2 regions of the Paenibacillus sp. FSL R5-0473 genome follow, and region 1 is predicted to be linked to the other one. Evidence: riboswitches for the same ligand, from Rfam matches in the RefSeq annotation. Region 1 holds a riboswitch; the other holds the start of a gene.
What was found. A riboswitch is a leader RNA that binds a small molecule or an ion and turns the genes downstream of it on or off. The one in region 1 is predicted to bind S-adenosylmethionine.
Positions count from the first base shown of each region.

Region 2: it holds a riboswitch for S-adenosylmethionine, as region 1 does, so the genes downstream of both, mmuP (S-methylmethionine permease) here and MKY28_RS01235 (methionine ABC transporter ATP-binding protein) in region 1, are expected to answer to the same signal.

Region 1 covers NZ_JBBORL010000001.1:247,034-251,256, forward strand. Annotated here, with positions in the region: gene MKY28_RS01220 (thioredoxin family protein) at 1-203, shown strand, start outside; gene MKY28_RS01225 (COX15/CtaA family protein) at 503-1,441, shown strand; gene MKY28_RS01230 (Cthe_2314 family HEPN domain-containing protein) at 1,607-2,323, shown strand; SAM riboswitch class I at 2,453-2,594, shown strand; gene MKY28_RS01235 (methionine ABC transporter ATP-binding protein) at 2,721-3,755, shown strand; gene MKY28_RS01240 (methionine ABC transporter permease) at 3,756-4,223, shown strand, end outside.
Region 2 covers NZ_JBBORL010000003.1:11,195-15,417, forward strand. Annotated here, with positions in the region: gene MKY28_RS31445 (spore germination protein) at 1-736, shown strand, start outside; gene MKY28_RS31450 (Ger(x)C family spore germination protein) at 733-1,935, shown strand; SAM riboswitch class I at 2,006-2,107, shown strand; gene mmuP (S-methylmethionine permease) at 2,200-3,612, shown strand; gene mmuM (homocysteine S-methyltransferase) at 3,590-4,223, shown strand, end outside.

The DNA.
Region 1 (4,223 bases):
GTGAACTGACCTTAATTGAGGTCGACGTGGATCAGGTTGGAACTGTTAGTGAAGAGCAGAATATTCTTGGCATTCCGAGCTTTGTGGCGTATACAGATGGCCGCGAACTCGTACGGTATGTGAACAAGCTGCGCAAGTCGAGAGAAGAGATTGAGCAGTTCCTGGATCGCGCAGTTGAGGTGTACAACACGATCCATAAATGATAATAAAAGTATGACAGGTTCATGTTGTAAAAGGGTATAATAAAAAGAACGCCATTTCTCTTGAAATAGGGAAATGGCGTTTGTGTGTTCGACACGTTCTATGTAAGAAACGTTTCTGTACATATCCCAAATGACCTGTGGGTCATTATTTCACCAGACGTTAACATTTTGTCACAAAGCGCGACGTCAATGAACATTTTATCCGGTATAATGAATTTAGTTGTGAAATAAGTGTCAAAGTACCGAAACAAGCGGAGAATATTCTTCGCCATCTTAAACCAACAGCGGGTGAGAAAAAATTGAAACACTTAACTTTGTTTAAATGGTTAACCGTATTAACCTGTCTTGTCATGTTTCTGGCCACTTTTGGTGGAGGCATCGTAACCAAAACGGAATCAGGCCTTGGCTGTGGAACAGAATGGCCTTTATGTAACGGAAAACTCGTTCCCGCACATACTGTGGCTTCACTCATTGAATATTCCCATCGCGCTGTAAGTGCACTGGCTGGACTGTTGTCCATTGCCTCGTTTGTTGCTTTTCTGCGGTTTGGCAAGTCACGCCGTGACCTGCAATTGTTTTCTTTCTTAACTCTGGTATTTGTTATCGTCCAGGGAATCATGGGGGCTTTTGCCGTTGTCTTCTCCCAATCTTCAGCAGTCATGGCACTGCATTTTGGTTTTGCACTGATTGCTTTTGCGAGTTCTCTAATGATGGCGCTGGGCATAAGGCAGGAGGCCAAAGATGGCGGATTGGAGCGCCTGAATAAATACCCTCGGGTTAGCAAAAAATTCAGGAATCTGGTCTGGTTCTCCACCATTTACACATATCTCGTGGTATACACAGGTGCATTTGTGAGTCACACGGATTCTGCCGGTGGATGTTCTGGATTTCCTCTTTGTAACGGTCAGATTATTCCTGAGCTTTCGGGTGGGGTAGCGGTTGCTTTTGCTCACCGTGCAGCAGCTGCGTCGCTCGTGATTGTTATCGCAATCCTGGGTCATTTCGCTTACCGTAATCATCCGGACAACAAGGAAATGCGTACTCTGGGTGTGGTATCCGTTGTTCTTATTCTGATGCAAGTAGTCATTGGTATTTTCATGATGGTGACAATGAACCGTCCGGAAGTATACATGTTCGTAGCTCTTGCTCATATGCTGGATATCGCCATATTGTTCGGAGTCTTAACGTATATGAGTTTCCTGGTGTACAAGCTACATCGCCCGGCTAATCGTTTTTAAATATGAAAGTCCACCATCCAGTGATGTACATCATTGGACAGGTGGACTTTGTTTGATGTCAGAGGGATCAGGGCAACCTATGGCAAGCAGCAATTACACGGAATGGATGATGTGTTACGTTTACGGTGATGAATTCTTGTTGATTTGGAAAAGAGGAGGTTAGATATGCTGCGAACGTTGTTGGGGGAAAAGCCACGTATAAACGAAGGTAAATTGAAGGCAGCGATGGACGCAATGGCGCATACGCTTGAGCTATTTCAACGACAAATGCATGTGGACCATGATCCCACGCATGACTATCGGAAACTGTATGTGTGGACTCAGGGACTCATCTCCTCACTGGATGAACTGGAGCAAAGCTGTTTCGCTGCTGCTCATTTTCGTAAAAAGGTCGTTGCAGGATCAACGGATGATATGACGCCGACTGAAAAAGCCGAGTATGCTCGGTATGTGTATTTCTACAAAGATGGCTTTATCCGCTGCTTTGCCATTCTGGATAAAGTCGGCACGGTATTAAATGAAATATTCCAGTTGAATACTTCAAATACCAAAGCGCATTTTTCTTATTTTACGGTGTTAAGGCAGTTCGACTATGCGAGGGAACATCATGATCTTGCGTTGCTATTAATACAGATCAAGGACTCTTATCGTGAACCGATGAGCAAGCTGCGCAAACGACGTAATATGGAAATTCACTACATGAACTCAGAAATGCACGATGACCTGTGGCAGTTACATCAGACCTTGCAAGGTAAAGTGAAATTGGAGGATCTGAATCAGCATGTGCAGGAAATGCGTCAGGGCGTCGATATGGTCTGTGAAACGTTAACAGCCTCTTATAGTTATATCAATAAAATATGGAAAAGAAATAATTCCCTTTGACAAATCGGAATACTTGGAATATACTGAGTTTCAATCGAATGTTACACGGATATAATTGATATTTCAAAAGTTACGTTCACATTATAAAGCATAAACTACATGAACTTATAAAATCCTACAACAACATATTTCTTATCGAGAGCGGCGGAGGGACAGGCCCGATGAAGCCCGGCAACCGATTTGTAACGACATGATACATGTATCATTCGTTATAGATGTTAGGTGCTAATTCCTACAAAATGGTGCAAGACACGATTTTGGCAGATGAGAAGGTATATTCTTTCACGTGAAGAGCCCTCTTTGTATCTGCAAAGGGCTCTTTTTTTGTACTTTAAGGGGAGTTTTCCTTTAGATCGGGTAAAGATACATGTAGGTGGTTGGAAAGGGGCAAGTGCGATTGATTGAATTAAAAGGTTTAACGAAAACGTACGGCAAAGGGAAAAAATCTACAACAGCGTTATCCGAGCTGAATTTGAGCATCCAAAAGGGTGAAATCTACGGTGTGATTGGCCATTCTGGAGCGGGCAAAAGCACATTGATTCGCTGCATTAATTTGCTGGAACGGCCTACGGAGGGTGAGGTATGGGTCGACGGAATCAACTTGACTGAACTGAGCAAAACCGAATTGCAGCAACAGAGACGCAAGATCGGGATGATTTTTCAACACTTTAATCTGTTATCTTCGGCAACGGTATATGACAATGTAGCTTTTCCACTAAAGCTTGTGAATACACCCAAGGAAGCTATTGATCGCAAAGTGAAGGAAATGCTCGCACTGGTTGGTCTGGAGCACCATAGCAGCAAATATCCGGCTCAATTATCGGGTGGACAGAAACAACGTGTAGGGATTGCGAGAGCACTTGCAAGTGATCCAAATGTACTTCTCTGTGATGAGGCTACTTCGGCACTTGATCCGCAGACGACAAATTCAATCCTGAAGTTATTGCTCGACATTAATGAAAAGTACAACCTTACGATTGTGCTGATCACACATGAGATGCATGTCATTCAGAACATCTGTGACAAGGTGGCTGTCATTCATCAAGGTGGCATTGTGGAACAAGGACCTGTAACAGACGTGTTCCTGAAGCCGCAGCATGCGATTACGCGGGACTTCATGATGCGTGACCATGAAGCTGGACTTGCTCTGGAAGAGACCGCTCTGGCAAATGCAGGCGTTGAATTGCAGGCAGGTGCTGCTTCCAAACTTGTGAAGATATCCTTTCTGGGTAACAAAACGTATGAAGCGATTTTGTCTAGAACGGTACGTAAAACAGGCGTGGATTTTGCCATCCTGCAAGGTACAATCTCTACGATCAAACAGGTTCCTTATGGGCAGCTGACCGTTCGGTTCGAGGGTGATTCAAATGCGATTGATCGGACGATATCAGAATTAACCGCTGAGGGACTTGATGTGGAGGTGCTTCGTTAGATGGATTTTTCAACCGTACGTTGGGAAGAGGTTGGTAAAGCTTCCATAGAGACACTGCAAATTTTGGGTGTATCAGGCTTGTTTACCGTTATCTTAGGTTTACCGCTCGGAGTACTGCTGTTCATGACAGCCCGATCTGCTTCGATTAAGTCACGGGCAGTGTACACTATACTATCCCTGATTGTGAATATTTTGCGCTCAGTCCCATTTATCATATTGATTGTTGCTCTTATTCCATTCACTCGTATACTCGTCGGTACAGCTACGGGGGTGCTCGGCGTTATACCTCCTTTGGTGATTTCAGCAGCTCCTTATTTTGCTCGATTGGTGGAGACGACGTTGCGAGAAGTTGATCGTGGTGTCATTGAAGCGGCACAGTCGATGGGTGCATCGACCGGACAGATTGTAAGACGGGTGTTACTGCCTGAGGCACTGCCTGGACTGCTTGCTGGTATAACGATCACCATT
Region 2 (4,223 bases), on a different contig from region 1:
GGCGATTGTGATGGTCTTCATGTGGATCGGTGTATATATGATTTCAGGCGGGCTTGGCGTTATCGTACGCGTGTTTGAGATCATCCTTCCGATTACGATTATTATATTTGTGATTGAAATTTTGCTTAGTAATCAGCTATTCGAGATTGGCAATCTGAGACCCGTCCTCGGTGATGGGATTATGCCCGTTTTCCAAGGGTTGAAGCCTTCACTATTATCTTATACGGGCTATGAGGTGATGTTAATCATGACTGCCTATATGAAAAATCCGAAGAAGAGCAATAAAGCGATGACCTGGGGGATACTCATATCCACTATTATCTACTTGATCACGGTGGTGATGGTTATAGGCAGTTTATCGCTCGATGGCATCAAAACTCGAACTTGGCCAACGCTGGATTTGGTAAGAAGCTTCGAAATTCAGGGTTTGATATTCGAGCGTTTTGAATCCTTATTGCTGGTCATCTGGATTATGCAAATCTTTTCGACTACAGCAATTACACATTACTGCGCTTCAGTGGGTATTCGTGATTTGTTTCGTTCCAAAAAAATCAAAGGCATCATGTACGGCCTGCTTCCGTTCATTTATCTGACAGCAATGATACCCAAAACAGTGGATGATACTTTTGCACTAGGAGATATGCTGGGCAATGTGTCCGTATTTTTGTTTGGCATTTTACCTCTGGTACTACTGTTGTTAAGTCTGATTCGCAAAAAAGGAGGCAAGCATGCATGATTACATTCCGTATGTTGTTACGCTTAGCCACTGTATTATGCATTCTCTTAACGATATCCGGATGTTGGAGCAGTCGGGAGATAGAGGATCTAAGTGTCTATGTCGGTCTTGGAATTGATATCGGTAAAGAGACAGAATTTGAGAAAGACATCGCAACTCAGGGAGGAGCGTATTCCAAGCAGAACAATTTGACGGCCACGGTACAGATTGCTCCCGGTAATTCCAGCAGTCAGAAGAGCCAACAATCCGGTTCGCCTGCTTCTGGTAAAACGTCCTATTCCAATGAACAGCTTACCGGAGATTCCTTGCTGCAAATCTTTCGTCAGTTTGCACTGAGACGAGATCATCCGCTCATCGGACATCATCTGAAGGTTATCGTTGTGTCCAAGGATATCGCCAAAAAGTATGGTCTGGACCAGCTGCTGGATTTTGTACTTCGGGATAACGATATTCGTCCTAACTGTCTGGTGTTGATTAGCCATCATCGCGCTGTTGATGTACTGACTTCAGATGATCCTTCCCGGATTCCAGCCTTTTATCTTACAGGCATTACCAGTAATTCGTACTTGTCCAATAAAATCCTGGACCCCGTTCTACTCTCCAAATTAGATGCACAAATGCAATCCGGTTCCAGCTTTTTGCTCCAGAATGTACTGAACTCCAATGGAGAGGACAAATTCTCCGGTGCCAGTATCTTTGATGGGAAAACGACCAAATTCATCGGGGAACTCAGCCAAACGGATCTAGAAGGGCTATCGTGGATCAGACCTAAAGAAAAAGGAGGTATCTTGAAGACATACAATAAAGCGGGATTCACTGTTGTATATGAAATGAAGAAGAAAAAAACAACAATAATTCCAAAAGTGGTTGGCGATGATATTTCATTCCATGTGAAGACTGAATCCGAAGGCTGGTTGATGGAGGATTGGCGCGCTCCCGAGGAAGAGGAAAAAGGTGCGTATCTCAGTGAATTGGAAAAAGAATTTGCTGAACTTGCCAAACAACAGATTCGACAGTTGTTATACAAACTGCAGCATACCTATAAAGTAGATGTTGCGGATTTTCGGGATAGCTTGCGTATCAAAGAACCTAAAACATGGAAAAAAGTCAAAGACGATTGGGATAAAATTTTTAGCACCGTGCCGATCACGTATGAGGTAAAGACCACCATCACGAATCCGGGGTCTTCCACCGAATAGCGAGGTGTGCCATTTAATATTTAAATGTTGACACATTCATGATAGATCGCTATATTAGTAAAAAATCATTTTCTTATCCAGAGAGGTGGAGGGACTGGCCCTTAGAAACCTCAGCAACAGATCTGAAGGATACTGTGCTAATTCCAGCGGGTGAAAGCCTGATAGATAGGAGCGTTTGTTTTTATTTGTCAGTAACGGCGCACTCTTTAGGCAGAGTGGGTCTTTTTTGTTTTTTCTGGATGAAGAAGTAGGGGAGCAGCAGGTATGGAGAACAACAACGACAAAGGGCATTTTCAGCGGAAAATGCAGGCACGGCATGTGGTCATGCTCTCTCTCGGAGGAGTCATTGGAACGGGATTATTCCTCAGCTCAGGTTACACCATTCAGCAGGCGGGACCACTGGGAACCATTCTGTCCTACCTGATCGGAGCCATCGTTGTATATCTGGTGATGCTCTGTCTTGGTGAACTGTCTGTTCATATGCCAGAGACGGGAGCATTTCATAGTTATGCAGCCAAGTATATTGGACCGGCAACAGGCTACACGGTGGCTTGGTTATACTGGTTAACCTGGACTGTTGCGCTTGGCTCCGAATTCACAGCCGCCGGATTGCTGATGCAGCGCTGGTTCCCATCGGTGAACGTATGGATATGGAGCGCGGTTTTTGCACTGATGATCTTTCTGTTCAACGCTCTAACGGTGAAATTTTTTGCGGAATCCGAGTTCTGGTTCTCATCTGTAAAAGTAGTGACTATCGTAATTTTCATTATTATCGGTGGCGCAGCCATGTTTGGTATTATTCCCATGGCGGATTCTGAACCGGCTCCATTTCTATCGAATATTACCGCATCCGGGTGGTTCCCTCATGGAGCTACAGCGATATTGATGACCATGCTTGCTGTAAACTTTGCCTTCTCAGGCACCGAGTTAATCGGCATTGCCGCCGGGGAGACGGAGAACCCGGAAAAGACGATACCAAAGGCTATTCATACAACGCTGTGGCGTTTGGTTATTTTCTTCATCGGAACGATTATTATCTTGTCGGCCTTGCTGCCCATGTCGGATGCCAGTGTACTGGAAAGTCCGTTTGTAGCGGTAATGGAGCGGGTGGGTGTACCCTATGCAGCAGACATTATGAACTTTGTTATTCTGACGGCGATTCTCTCTGCTGCCAATTCAGGCCTATATGCTTCTTCACGGATGCTCTGGTCTCTGGCTGACAAAAGAACGATCTCTCCGTGGTTTGCCAAATTGACCAAAAGCGGAGTACCGCTGAATGCACTTCTGATTAGTATGGTGGGTGGTGCGCTGGCATTGCTGTCCAGTATTATTGCGCCAGGTACGGTGTATATTACGCTGGTTTCCATTTCAGGTCTGGCTGTCGTTGCGGTATGGATGAGCATCAGCGCTTCCCAATACATGTTCCGCAGACAATATATCCGGGAAGGACATGCGGTCAAAGATCTGGTCTACCGCACACCACTGTATCCGGTGGTACCAATTGTTTCATTTATATTATGTCTGGCTTCATGCATAGGTATTGCCTTTGACCCGACACAGCGAATTGCTCTGTATTGTGGGGTTCCGTTTATCGCATTATGTTACGCTGCTTATTATCTGACAGAACGTGTGAATAAGAAAAGAGGAAAAGTACATGACGCAAGAACAACAGACTAACCCCATAGAACAGATCCTGCGTGAACATCCAGTCATGATTCTGGATGGAGCGTTGGCTACGGAACTCGAACAGCATGGATGTGATCTCGATGATCCACTATGGTCTGCTCGTGTGTTGCTTGAGAATCCGGATGTTATTGTTCAGGTCCATGCAGATTATTTTCGAGCAGGAGCCGACTGTGCGATTACATCCAGTTATCAGGCGACGGTGGATGGCTTCCGCAAGAGAGGAATCGATGAACAGGCAGCACTTGAGCTGATCCGCAAGACGGTGGAGTTGGCTGCTCAGGCGAGAGATGCCGTATGGGCGGAAGTGCAGAGTGATTTAGTAGGGAGAGAAAGCTCAACAGGTCAGCTTGTAGAAGCTCCTTCGGTACGTGCCGAGACGGTGGAGAATGAGGAGCAAATAACAGAACGTACAGTAGATCACGAAGGAGATTGTCTTCGTCCACGTCCAATTATTGCCGGGTCCGTTGGGCCGTACGGCGCCTATCTGGCGGATGGATCAGAGTATGTGGGACATTACGCCGTGTCGGATGAGACGCTTGTCGCATTTCACCGTCCGCGTATGGCGGCGCTAATTGAAGCAGGTGCTGATATTCTTGCGTTTG